Linked DNA regions of Luteolibacter sp. Y139. The protein of the gene in region 2 binds, or shares a complex with, the protein of the main gene of each other region. Links are inferred from orthologs where the notes say so. Each region holds a gene or a part of one and is shown on either strand. Other genes may lie near its edges.

Evidence for each region. Proteins that work in one complex are often made in the same cells at the same time.
Region 1: the proteins of tig (region 2) and rpsG are in contact, whole or in part, in a crystal structure (PDB 3GTY), measured with the Thermotoga maritima proteins. The link is inferred for Luteolibacter sp. Y139 from one-to-one orthologs. Residues at the interface, in WP_004081061.1 of Thermotoga maritima: Glu122, Val124, Val129, Leu130, Tyr133, Glu188, Gly259, Ile262, Tyr263, Glu266, Ser270, Glu273, Gln274, Glu277, Arg308, Gln311, Ile312, Ser315, Tyr316, Glu325, Arg329, Arg336, Leu363, Phe366, Trp367, Arg373, Leu377, Arg381, Leu384, Glu387; in WP_004081843.1 of Thermotoga maritima: Lys34, Lys52, Lys55, Glu59, Arg62, Gln63, Glu66, Asn67, Lys69, Val71, Arg95, Ala109, Lys110, Lys111, Gly112, Arg113, Pro114, Glu117, Glu121, Ile124, Ala125, Tyr127, Asn128, Asn129, Thr130, Gly131, Lys135, Asp139, Arg142, Met143.

Annotation. Positions count from the first base shown.
Region 1 is NZ_JBBUKT010000003.1:203,084-208,224, reverse strand. Bases 1-2,687 are described here. They hold rpsG (30S ribosomal protein S7), read left to right. Parts: upstream 1-950; coding sequence 951-1,424; downstream 1,425-2,687. Other genes in these bases: fusA (elongation factor G), read left to right, coding at 1,459-2,687; rpsL (30S ribosomal protein S12), read left to right, coding at 497-916; WKV53_RS09290 (DUF937 domain-containing protein), read left to right, coding at 1-15. Outside these bases: more of fusA, read left to right, coding at 2,688-3,606; rpsJ (30S ribosomal protein S10), read left to right, coding at 3,641-3,949; rplC (50S ribosomal protein L3), read left to right, coding at 4,002-4,643; rplD (50S ribosomal protein L4), read left to right, coding at 4,684-5,141.
Region 2 is NZ_JBBUKT010000003.1:70,901-79,114, forward strand. Bases 1-2,820 are described here. They hold tig (trigger factor), read left to right. Parts: upstream 1-654; coding sequence 655-1,986; downstream 1,987-2,820. Other genes in these bases: bamA (outer membrane protein assembly factor BamA), read right to left, coding at 1-493; WKV53_RS08675 (ATP-dependent Clp protease proteolytic subunit), read left to right, coding at 1,979-2,671; clpX (ATP-dependent Clp protease ATP-binding subunit ClpX), read left to right, coding at 2,744-2,820. In the rest of the region: more of clpX, read left to right, coding at 2,821-4,024; WKV53_RS08685 (phosphocholine-specific phospholipase C), read right to left, coding at 4,207-6,720; WKV53_RS08690 (S41 family peptidase), read left to right, coding at 6,863-8,071; WKV53_RS08695 (PhoPQ-activated pathogenicity-related family protein), read right to left, coding at 8,078-8,214. UniProt on the Bacillus subtilis protein: Involved in protein export. Acts as a chaperone by maintaining the newly synthesized protein in an open conformation. Functions as a peptidyl-prolyl cis-trans isomerase.

The DNA.
Region 1 (5,141 bases), 130 kb from region 2 along the record:
GCTGCGTTGGTCTGAGACCCCAAGCCATGAACTTCCCCCCGCGGGTGGATTTCCCCCACCACCCGTGTCAGGGCCTCGGTTTGGGAGCAGAAAATGGAGACGGAATTCTTTTTCGGAAGGTGGGATGGCCTCGGGAAATGGGTGAGGAAAGCGGGAAGATCGAAGAGAGAGGCTCGCCGCGGCGTTGGCGATATGACTGATTTTCAGTAGATTAGGTTGTGTTCGAAGGCGCTTTGAGAACTTAAAAAATTTGACCTTCCGAAGGGTCTTCAGGTCGTAAAATTTTTCCGAAATAGGACTTGTCAGGTGACCTTCGATCCCTAGATTCGCCGCCCCACATCGCCACCCGCCTACCGGCATTCATTGCCACGCGGATGGCTTCATTCTCCAAACACTATCGGGTGCAGCTCCGGACAAAAGGCTCCTGCGAGGGATTTTTCGCTCGCTTCCTTGTCCGGCGACGCATCCAGCGAACACCGAACCACGCAGGAATCCCATGCCGACCATCAATCAGCTCGTCCGGAAAGGACGACAGACTCCGATCGAGAAATCGAAGTCTCCGGCGATGAGCAATTGCCCGCAGCGCCGCGGCGTCTGCCTTCAGGTCATGACCCGCACGCCGAAGAAGCCGAACTCGGCTCTCCGGAAAGTGGCGAAGGTCCGCCTGACCAACGGCTACGAAGTCATCGCCTACATCGGCGGTGAAGGCCACAACCTCCAGGAGCACTCCATCGTGCTCGTCCGTGGCGGTCGTGTGAAAGACCTTCCAGGTGTCCGCTACCACATCGTCCGTGGTTCGCTCGACACCCTCGGCGTCGACAAGCGCCGCCAGAGCCGCTCGAAGTACGGCGCCAAGCGTCCGAAGCCGGGCCAACCCGCAGCTCCTGCCAAGGGTGGCAAGGGCGGTAAGAAGTAATCCCGCTTCGAAAAAGCCTTAATCTTTTCCGACCATGTCACGCCGCAAGCGCACTTTCCACAAGCCCGATCGCCGGGACTCCCGCTACGACAGCTCCCTCGTGGGTCACCTCATTTCGAAGGTGATGATCGACGGCAAGCGGTCCCTCGCGGAACGCATCGTCTATGCCGCCATCGACAAGGCGAGCGAAGGCGCCGATACCGTCGATCCGCTCGAGATCGTCACCCGCGCCATTGAGAACGCCAAGCCACGCGTGGAAGTGAAGAGCCGCCGTGTCGGTGGTGCTACCTACCAGGTTCCGCTTGAAGTGAACCCGGATCGTTCCGAGTCCCTCGCCCTGCGTTGGATCGTCGGATACGCCCGCGGTCGCAAGGGCACTCCGATGCACGTCGCTCTCTCGAACGAGCTGAAGGACGCCGCCAACAACCAAGGCTCGTCCGTCCGCAAGCGCGACGACGTGCACAAGATGGCCCAGGCCAACCGCGCCTTCGCCCACTTCCGCTGGTAAATCATTCAAGGGGAAGTTCCTTCCCCATTCCGCCATGTCTTCCACTGTCAACAGTCCCGATCGTCCGTATCCGCTTGAGCGGACGCGGAACATTGGGATTGCGGCGCATATCGACGCCGGGAAGACGACGCTCACGGAACGCATCCTCTTCTACACGGGGATGATCCATAAGATCGGCGAGGTGCACGATGGTGCCGCCACGACCGATTGGATGGAGCAGGAGCGCGAGCGCGGCATCACGATCACCTCTGCCGCTGTGACCACCAAGTGGTTCCAGCGCGAGGAGGAGGGCGTGACCAAGCTGTTCCCGAAGCAGGAGCAGCGGGTGAATATCATTGATACCCCCGGCCACGTGGACTTCACGGCCGAGGTCGAGCGCTCCCTGCGCGTGCTCGATGGAGCGATCGTCGTTTTCGACGCTGTCGCCGGGGTGCAGCCCCAGACCGAAACGGTCTGGCGCCAGGCGACCAAGTATCACGTTCCGCGGATCGTGTTCGTCAACAAGATGGACCGTGTCGGGGCGAACTTCGACAACGTCGTCCACGAGGTGAAGGACAAGCTCGGAGCGAATGCCGTGCGCATCCTGATCCCGATCGGTGCCGAGGATTACCTCACCGGTCAGATCGACGTGGTCAACCAGAAGGAAGTCCACTTCAACGACGACGACAAGTTCGGCTCGACCTACGAGGTCCGCGAACTCAGCGCCGACCAGAAGGATCTGGCTGAGGAGGCCTACTCCGAACTGGTGAGCGCCGTGGCTGATGTGGATGACGTTCTCGGCGAGAAGTTCCTCATGGAGGAGCCGATCTCGACGGAAGAGCTGAAGCAGGCGATCCGCCGCGCCACGATCGCGAACAAGCTGGTGCCTGTCGCCGGTGGTTCCGCCTTCAAGAACAAGGGCGTCCAGTACCTCATCGACGCCGTCGTCGATTATCTCCCGAGTCCGCTCGACATCCCGGCAGCCGTCGGCATGAACCCGGACAACGAGGAAGAGAAGATCGAGGTCCACACGAGCGACAACGAGAAGTTCTGCTCGCTCGCCTTCAAACTCTGGGCGGACAAATTCGTCGGCAAGCTCGTCTTCTTCCGCGTCTATTCCGGTGTCATCAAGAAGGGCGACACGGTCTACAACCCGCGAACCCGCCGCTCCGAGCGAGTCGGTCGCTTGATCCAGATCCAGGCAGACGAGCATAAAGACATCGATGCCTGCTATGCCGGCGACATCGCCGCGATGGTCGGGATCAAAAACGTCACCACCGGTGACACCTTGGCCAAAGAAGGCTACGACGTCGTTCTCGAACCTCCCACTTTCCCGGATCCCGTCATTTCCATGGCGGTTGAGCCAAAAACCAAAGCCGACCAAGAAAAGCTGGCCCTCGCATTGGCCCGCCTGTCGGAAGAGGATCCCACCTTCCAGGTCAAGACCGACGAGGAAACCGGTCAGACCATCATCTCCGGCATGGGCGAGCTCCACCTGGAGATCATCGTCGATCGCCTGAAGCGCGAGTTCAAGGTGGAGGCCAATACCGGCGCTCCCCAGATCGCTTACCGCGAAACCATCACCGGCGAAGCCAATGGTGACGGCAAGCTGGTCAAGCAATCCGGTGGCCGCGGCCAATACGGCCACGTTCGCCTCTCCGTCCGTCCGAACGAAAAGGGCAAGGGCCTCACGATCGAAAACAAGATCGTGGGCGGTGAAATCCCGAAGGATTTCCACAATGCCGTTTTCAAGGGCGTGCGCGAGTCCATGACCAATGGCATCATCGCCGGCTACCCGGTGATCGATGTGCACGTCGATGTGCTCGGCGGTTCGTTCCACGAAGTGGACTCGAACGAGAACGCCTTCACGATGGCCGCCATCTTCGCCATGAAGGACGCCTTCAAGAAGGCGAAGGCCATCCTCCTCGAGCCGATCATGGCCGTGGAAGTCTCCACTCCGGATGACTACCAGGGCGACGTGATGGGCGACCTGAACCGCCGCCGCGGTCAGATCCAGAACCTGGAAACCAAGGGCAAGCTCGCCGTCATCAAGGCGAATGTCCCGCTCAAGGAAATGTTCGGCTACTCGACCGACGTCCGCACCATTTCTTCCGGCCGCGCTTCCTACTCGATGACGCCCTCACACTTCGAGCAGGTGCCGACCAATGTCCTCACGCAGATCGTCAACGATCGCGGCCACTAAGATTTACCCAACATCTCAAACAACATCCACCGCCATGGAAAACCAGAAGATCCGCATCCGCCTGCGCGCTTTCGATCACCGCGCCATCGACCGCTCCGCCGCGGAGATCGTCGAAACCGCCAAGCGCACCGGTGCCAAGGTGGCTGGCCCCATCCCGCTTCCAACCCGCATCGAGAAGTTCAGCGTGAACCGCTCCGTGCACGTTAACAAGAAGTCCGCCGAGCAGTTCGAGATCCGCACTCACAAGCGCGTGCTCGACATCGTCGATCCCACCGCCCGCACCGTCGATGAGCTCAAGAAGCTCAACCTTCCCGCCGGTGTCGACATCGCCATCCGCATCTGAGGTCCCTGACGGATCTCGCATTTAGTTCTCAACTTTCAAATCGACTACCGCCATGTCTCTCGGACTTCTCGGCAAAAAGCTCGGTATGACCCGCCTCTTCGATGAGAAGAGCCAGGCCATGATCCCCGTCACCGTCATCGAAGTGAGCGGCAACACCTGCCTGCAGGTGAAGACCCTCGAAAAAGACGGCTACTCCGCTGTTCAAGTCGGCTACGGCGACAAGAAGGAGTTCCGCACGGACAAGCCTTCGCTCGGCCACTTCAAGAAGCACGGTTCCACTCCGAAGTATCTGATTCAGGAGTTCCGCTTCCCGGCTGACCAAGCCGCTCCGGAAACGCACACCGGTCTGGACACCTTCACCGCCGGCCAGTGGGTCGACGTGATCGGCACCAGCAAGGGCCGCGGTTTCCAAGGTGCAGTGAAGCGCCACGGCTTCGGTGGTCTCAAGATGACCCACGGATCGATGATGCACCGCCGGACCGGCGCCATCGGTTGCCGCTCCACCCCCGGCCGCGTCTGGAAGAACCAGAAGATGCCCGGACACATGGGCGACGTGCCACGCACCACCCAGAACCTCAAGGTCGTCGCCGTGCGCCCTGAGGACGGTGTGATCCTGATCTCCGGTGCCGTCCCCGGTGCCAAGGGCAGCTACGTCACTGTCCGCCCCGCCAAGAAGAAGACCGCCGCCGCCTGAGGCCGGGGTTTGAACCGAAACTCTCAAACGCATCCCAGTCATGCCCGCGAAAACTTTCACCGCTGACGCCGCGCAGAGCGCGAACATCCTGCTCGCTGAGGCCGACAAGGGCGCTCAGGCCGTGCACGATCTCGTGACCGCCTACCGCGCCAACCGCCGCACCGGTTCCGCCAACTCCAAGACCCGTGGCGAAGTCCGCGGTAACAACAAGAAGATCTACAAGCAGAAGGGCACCGGTAACGCCCGTCACGGCGACAAGCGTGCCCCGATCTTCGTGGGTGGTGGTGTCGTCTTCGGCCCGCGTCCCCGCGATTACTCGAAGCACGTCCCGAAGAACGTCCGCAAGCTCGCCTTGCGCCGCGTCCTCGGTGACCTCGTCCGCGAGGAAACCGCCAAGGTCCTTCCTTCCTTCTCCATCGCCGATGGCAAGACGAAGTCCTTCATCGCCGCCGTCTCCGCAGACGCCGAGCCGAAGAAGGTGCTCATCGTCGCCAAGAG
Region 2 (8,214 bases):
AGCCGCGGTAGTAGGTTTCCAGGTTCCGACGTGCCGTCAGGATCGCATCGTCGCTGAGCGCCCCGCCCACCTTGAGCTTGGTCTCCTTGGCCAGCTTGGCGTCGGTGAACACGGTGTTGCCCGCGAAACCGACCGCCACGATCGTGCCACGGGTGGTCACTTCGAAAATCACCTTCACCGACTCGCCGGACGGCTCCGCCAGCACGCGCACGTCATTCACCAGGCCGGACTCGTAGAGCGACTTGATGTCCTTATCGATCTTCTCGCTGCGGTAGCCCTCGCCCGAATGGGTGGAGATGTGGCTGCGCAGGCGCGATTCATCGATGTTTGCCTGGCTGGCATAGTGAATCGCCACCTCCGAGACGTTCTTGCCTTCGATATCCTGCGCCTTCGCCGGAGTGGCGGCAAAGCCGAGGAAGAGAAGCGCCGCCACGAAAACCCGGCGGGCAAGCGAGGCGAGGCCCCGGTTAGTTAGGAGGGGTTGAATATCCATGTGTGTCGGCTAACGGAATGCATGGAACCTTTTAAGGGCAGGGGGCGTCAAGGACCATGTCTCAAAGTGGCCCCCTAACGACCGCACCTTCGCTTTGACAAGGAACGGACGGCCCCCTTAGCTTCCCGCCCCCGGCGAGTCCGGACCCACCTTTTCCTGTCATGAACATCACCGTTGAAAAGCAGCCGAACTGCCTCGCCACGCTGCGCGTCCAAGTCCCCTCGGAAACCGTGCAGTCCGAACGTGCCAAGATCGTCTCGGGCTACACCGCCCAGGCACGCATCCCCGGCTTCCGCCCCGGCAAGGCTCCGAAGAACGTCATCGAGAAGAAATTCTCCACCGCCATCGTCGAGGAGCTCGATGACCGCCTGGTCCGCCAAGCCTATGACGAAGCGCTCCGCAAGGAAGCCCTCAAGGTCCTGAACTTCGGCATCCCGCAGAACCTCTCCCACAACGAGGACGGCACCATCACTTTCAACGCCACCCTCACCCTCGCCCCGGAAGTCGCCCTGCCGAACTACAAGGGCATTCCGGTGAAAGCCCCGTCCACCGAAGTCACCGACGCGGAAATCGACGCCCAGCTCGATGGCCTCCGCGAGCGCTTCGCCGACTATTCGGACATCGAAGGCCGCGCCGCCGACAATGGCGACCTCGCCGTGATCGATTTCACCTCCACCCTCGAAGGCAAGCCCCTCGAGGAAGCGCTCGGCAAGTCCGCCGGCTACCTCGGCGGTCGCGAAGGCTTCTGGCTCAAGCTGGACGAAAACAGCTTCCTCCCCGGTTTCGCCGCCCAGGTCACCGGCCTCAGCGTTGGCGACACCAAGGACATCGCCCTCACCATCCCTGAGGATTTCCCGCTTTCCGACCTCCGCACCAAGGAAGTCGTCTTCCACGTCGCGCTGAAGGGCCTCAAGCAGGCCGTGCTCCCAGAGCTGGATGACGAGTTCGCCGCCAAGATCACCGGCGGTCGGAGCCTCGAGGAACTCCGCGGCCTCGCCAAGCAGCAGATCGAAGTCGAGAAGCGCCGCCGCATCGACGACTACAAGGTCAACCAGATCGTCGAGCACTTCAATTCAATCGTCGATTTCGACCTTCCGAACGACCTGCTCCGCCACGAGACCCAAGGCCAGGCCGACGCCCTCGTCGAGCGCGGCATGAAGTCCGGCATGACCCAGGAAGAGATCGAGGCCCAGCAGGGCGAGATTATCGCCACCGCCGGCGACCAGGCCCGCACGAATCTCAAGACCAACTTCATCCTGCAGGAAATCGCCCGCACCGAAGGAATCGCGGTCAGCGACCAGGAGCTGGTGAATCACCTCGCCATGATCGCCCAACAGCGGAAGGAGAACCCGAAGAAGTTCATCAAGGAACTGCAACGCGGCGGCCGCATCCCCGGCATCCGCAACTCGATGCTGGTGGGCAAGGCCATTGACTTCGTGCTGGAGCACGCCACCGTCGAGGAAGTTCAAGATGAACCAACTTCCAATGAGTGATTTCCCGAACGTGATCCGCTCCGGCGGAGCACCGCAGAACAGTTACTACGTCCCCGTGGTCGTCGAACAGGACGGCCGCGGCGAACGCTCCTTCGACATCTACTCGCGGCTTCTCAAGGACCGCATCATTTTCATCGGCACCGCCATCGACGACTTCGTCGCGAACTCGGTGATCGCCCAGCTTCTCTTCCTGCAAATGCAGGATCCGAAGAAGGACATCCACATCTACATCAACAGCCCCGGCGGCTCCGTGACCGCCGGCCTCGCGATGTATGACACGATGCAGTTCATGACCTGCGACGTGAACACCTACTGCATCGGCATCGCTGCCTCGATGGGGTCGGTGCTTCTCACCGCGGGCACCAAGGGCAAGCGCTTCTGCCTGCCGAATTCCCACGTCATGATCCACCAGGTCTCCGGTGGCGCCCAGGGTACCGCCCTCGACGTCGAGCGGACCTTCGGCTTCATGATCAACTTGAACAACCGCCTGCACGGGATCCTCGCCAAGCATAGCGGCAAGACGCTCGAGCAGCTCAAGAAGGATTCCGAGCGGGACAACTACATGACCGGCGAAGAGGCCGTGGCCTACGGCCTGGTCGACAAGGTCCTGGAAAACCGCAAGCAGCTTCCGGACGTCGTGGCGGCACTGGCTGACACGAATGACGGAAAAAAGGACGACGCCTGACGTCTTTTCAGCTAAGTTCAGGCGTCGGGCTTTTCGGCCCGGCGCCTGCTGCTTTTTTAACCCGGCACCCCTATGGCAAGAGCTTCCAATCTCACGATGTGTTCCTTCTGTGGCAAAAGCCACTCGGAGGTCAAAAAGCTGATCGCCGGCCCGGGCGTGTACATTTGCAACGAATGCGTCGAGGTCTGCTCGAACATCCTCGACAAGGAACTCGCCGAGGGTTCTGCCAAGTCCTCCAAGAACCGCCGCAACCAGCAGAACAACAAGCGTCTCCCCTCGCCCGCCGAGCTGCGTGCCCGCCTCGATGAGTTCGTCATCGGTCAGGAGCACGCGAAGAAGGTGCTCTCCGTCGCGGTCTACAATCACTACCAGCGCCTGCGCCAGGACCAGCCGAACCTCGGCGAGGAATTCGCCGGCGTGGAAATCGAGAAGTCGAATGTCCTGCTGCTCGGCCCCACCGGCTCCGGCAAGACCCTGCTCGCCCGCACCCTCGCGCGCCTGCTGGATGTCCCTTTCTGCATCGTCGACGCCACCACCCTCACCGAAGCCGGCTACGTTGGCGAGGACGTGGAAAACATCATCCTGCGCCTGCTCCAGGCGTCCGACTTCGATGTCGAGCGCGCCGAGCGCGGCATCATCTACGTCGACGAAATCGACAAGATCGGCCGCAAGACCGAGAACGTTTCGATCACCCGCGACGTCTCCGGTGAAGGCGTCCAACAGGCTCTCCTCAAGATCCTCGAAGGCACGGTCTGCAACGTCCCGCCGCAAGGTGGCCGCAAGCACCCGCAGCAGGAGTACATCCAGGTCAATACCGAGAAGATCCTCTTCATCTGCGGCGGTGCCTTCGTCGGCTTGGAGGACATGATCCAGCGCCGCCTCGGCCGCAGCACCCTCGGCTTCCATGGCACCGTGCCAGACGTGAAGTCCTCCACCGGCAACGTGCTCGACCTGACCGAGCCGGAAGACCTCCTGCACTTCGGCCTCATCCCCGAATTCATCGGCCGCCTGCCCGTCATCTCCGCACTCCGCAAGCTCACCGAGGACGAGCTCATCTCCATCCTTACCGAGCCGAAGAACGCACTGGTGAAGCAGTACGGCAAGCAGCTCGCCCTCAACAGCGTGAAGCTCCGCGTCACCCGCGACGCCCTCCGCGCCCTCGCCGAGGAAGCCGTCCGCCGCGGCACCGGCGCCCGCGCCCTGCGCTCCATCTTCGAACGCCTCATGCTCGATGTGATGTACGAAGTCCCCTCCAAGGGCGACATCGAAGCCATCACCATCAACCGCCCCGTCGTCCTCGGCGAACGCCCCCCCCTCATGCGCCGCAAACGCGCCGACAAGGACGCCGCCTGAGCAACCAGCCCTCTTCAGCACCAAAGGTGCGGCAATGTGAAAGCCCGGGGTAAGCGCCAGCGCAGCCCCGGGTTTCTTGCATCACCTGAAGGCACCCTGAAAGGGGGTTATGGAGCAGGAACGACACCGCGCTCTGCATCCCCTCAATCACGGCCCGGCCAAGAGCACTGGGAGCGCGGAATTCATTCCGCTCGAATGGTCCCCTGAGCCGGCTTCACAACCTGCGCCGTCGCCGCCCCATTCCGCCCGATCAGCGGATCACTCATCCCCGGCTCTCCATTCTCAACCCGGCCTGCATAGCGCCGCGAGAAACCCTCCGCACCATTCGCGGTCACCACCAGATCATACCATCGGAAGCTACCCGCGAGATCGATCGACAACATCTGCCGCTCTCCCGGAGCCAGTCGCCTCGTCACGGCTTTGACCCCATAGGCTTGGTCCGCGATGACTAGCTCCACCGCCTCCGAGCCCGTGTTAGCCAATTGGAAAACCAAGCTCCCACCTGAGTAGCGGCACGCCACCTCCACCGCAGGATCATCCACTCCACCGATATATTCCCGGTAAAAGCCATTCGGCCCATACGTCCGGAGATGGTAGCGCCCGCCCTCAAACGACGCGAGCGGCCACGAATAGGAGAGCCGCCCCTTGCTCACCACCGTGAACGACCAACGCCTCACTTCTTCCAACGGCGCAGGCGCATCGGTGTAGCTCGCAGCATCGTCCACATAATAACCTCCCGGCGCATACACGTGATACGGAGCACCGGCATTCGCCGCTTCAAAGATGATATCGAAACGCGATGCCTCGCGATTCAACCGTCCCTCCGCATGCAATTCATATGGCAGCGCACATGACGGACGCATCCCCGGCTCCTGCCTCGGCAAGTGCGCATTCGAGAGCGGATTCGCAATCACATCCTGAATCTCCGCATCGCTCAGCTCCTTGAACCCGCTCGGCGACTCCATGAAGCGAGCCCGATGGATCTGCTCCACGAAGGGATCACGCTGCACCGGCATCGGATGAACATCAGGCTCACCATCATGCGGACGGAACGCGGACGTTAGATCACCACAGACCACTCGCCGCCACGGCCCGATGTTCGTCTCACGCACCGCCTTCCCCGTCTTCTTCGCGAGAAAGACCTCCAGGAACTGCAGCACCGACGTGTGATCAAACACCTGCGAACACACCTGCCCGCCACGGCTCCACGGCGACGCGATCACCATCGGAACGCGATAGCCCAGGCCAAGCGGATTTCCCCGCCCATCGAACTCAAGCCGCGTATCCACCTCCGGCGATGCCGCCCCACTGCCCGGCAAATCCGGATGCGGCGCCACGAACGGAGGCACGTGGTCGAAGTAGCCGTCATTCTCGTCGTAGGTGAGAATGAAAATCGTCTTCTTCCACACCTCCGGATTCTTCGTGAGAATGTCCAAGACCTCCGAAACGTACCACGCCCCATACCACGGTGCGCTGGGGTGATCCGAGAAGTTCTCCGGAGCTACCAGCCATGACACCGCCGGCAGCTTGCCCGTGTTCACGTCCTGCCGGAACTGGAACAGCACATCGCCCTCCGGCACATGAATCTCGCGGTCCTCCTCTCCCTCGCGATAAGCAAGCGTCGCGAGGTTCCGGTAGCCGATGCTCCCCGTGTTCGTCGTGAAAGCCTTCCGGTGCAGGTTCTGCTCACGCTGCGGCAAGTTCGCGAAGTTCTCCGGTGAGCATCGCTCCAGCTCCGCTGCCAACGCATCGATCTTCCGCTGGATCCCCTCCCTTCGCGTCACGTCTTCTTCCGGCGCGATTCCCTCCGCCGGCGGCTGCTCAAGCTGAAGCTCCAGCGCCGCCAGCCTCTCCTTCAGAAACGCCAGCCGCGGCGAGGAAAACTCCACGTGATACTGCGTGAAGTATTCCATCGGGTTGTCTCCGTAGTTCGCCAGCCAAGCCGCAGCTTCCGGGGAAAGCCCGGACGCCTGATCCAGCTCGTTCTGATAGATCGCCCACGAGATCCCATGCTCCTCCAGCCGCTCCGGAAAGGTCGTCCAGTCGGCATACGAATCGTGATCGATCTCGCTGTTGTTCAGCCGCGCCCTCGATGACGAATCCCGCGGATCACGGCTGGTGCCGGTCCAGAGATAAAGGCGGTTGGGCGTCGTGCAGGTCTGCAACGCACAAAAGTGCTGGTCACAGATCGTGAATGCATCCGCAAACGCATGATAGAACGGGATGTCCCGCCGGTCATAGTAACCGAGCGTCAACGGCATCTCCCCGTATCCATGACCGGACTGCTTCACCTTCAGCCAGTGGTCGTGCTTGCCCTTGTTGCCCGCTGCCACCTGCGATCCACGGTCGTGGGGAAGGTCGCTCATCCACGTCGCCTTCGTCTCGTGGATCTTCAGACCGAAGGGCACGTAAGTCCGCTCCTGATCGTCCGTCTGCAGCCACACCGGCTTGCCACCGGGAGTAGTGATCGCCCGCGGATCGTCGAAGCCCCGCACCCCCCGCAGGCTGCCGAAGGCATGGTCAAACGAACGGTTCTCCTGCATCAGGATCACCACATGCTCGGCATCGAAAAACGTGCTACCCGGCTCAGGCTCAATCCCCAGCGCCTTGGCGACGGAGGCTGGCAGGGCGGTCAGCGCCCCCAGGCCTCCCGAAAGGAGGCCCGCGCGCTTGAGAAACTCTCGTCGGGAATGCATGGGTTCGGAAAAAAGCGGACAGCCAAATAGCGCAGCGCACCGGGGATGTTTTTCAAGAGCCAGCATTTCTTCGCAAATTGCCAGTCTGCCAACGCAAAGTTCCCGATTCCAAAACGCCAGCAGCCCTCCTAACGTCTCCCCTGTGCGCGCTCTCCTACTGGCCCTGCTGCCCGCTGTCGTTTTCGCGGATCCGGCGACTACCACCCCGCCCGACCCGGACGAGGCCGCCTACCCCGCCATCGAGCGCTTCGTGAAGGTGCTCGAGCAAGTCCGCCAGCGCCACCCCGACGCCGACAAGGTCGCTTACGACCGGCTCGTGAATCACGCGCTGGAAGGCATGCTCTCCAGCCTCGATCCCTTCTCCAGCTTCATTCATCCCGAGATGGCCCGGGCTCTCGAAGCCGACCCGAAACTCGATCCCTTCCTGCCATCGCTAGGCCTCACCCTCGGCGTGCGCGATGACGGCATCTTCGTCTCCAACATCGCCCCCGCCACCCCCGCCTCGCGCGCGGGCCTCATACCCGGCTCCGCGATCCTTGAAGTCGATGGCAATCCCCCTCCTCCGATTGAAGTTCTGCTGCACTCGCTGCACAAGGCCCCCGGCGAAAAGACCAAGCTGAAGGTGAAATCCCTCACCTCGCCGAAACCCATCGAAGTCGAGCTCGTCCACATCGCCGTCGAGGACAAGACCGTGACCGATGCCCGCCTGCTCGACGAAGCCGGCACCGGCTACATCCGCCTCGCCTCCTTCATGGGAAGCTGCGCCCGCGAAATGGAAGCCGCCCTCGACGAACTCGAGGACAAGGGCATGAAGCGCCTCATCCTTGACCTGCGTGGCAATCCCGGCGGCGATCTCCAGCAGACCGTGCAGATCCTCGGCCTCTTCCTTCCACCGAATACCGCCGTCGTCACCACCCAAGGCCGCGGCGGCGTGGTCCAAGGCGAGCCGATGAAGACCCCCGAGCGCCAGCGCCGCAAACGCGAGTATCCCATCAATGTCCTGATCGATCACATGTCGGCCTCCGCCTCCGAGCTGACCGCCGGTTGCCTCCAGGATCTCAAGCGCGCCGTCATCGTCGGCGAGCAAAGCTACGGCAAGGGTTCCGTTCAAAACATCATCCCGATGGGTGGCGGCACCGCGCTCCGCCTCACCATCGCGACCTATCACACACCCTCCGGCAGGACCCCGCACCGCGTCGGCATCACCCCGGATGTGAAGGTGAACTTCACCGACGCCGATCGCGAGAATCTGGCACTCTCCTTCCGCCGCGCCTCGCTGACGGCCGACGAAGCGAAGAAGCTCGAAGGATGGACCGACCCCGGACTGAAGGCGGCGGGAGACGCGAAGTGATTTGACTCACTTCTCATCCGCTCCCACCACCCGCAACTGCGTACAGAGCCACTGCGGCAGATCATCGATCTGATAACCGAGATCGGCATAGTAGGCGGCGAAACCATTGTCCGGCTTGGGGCCACTGGCGGTAATCGGTTGGC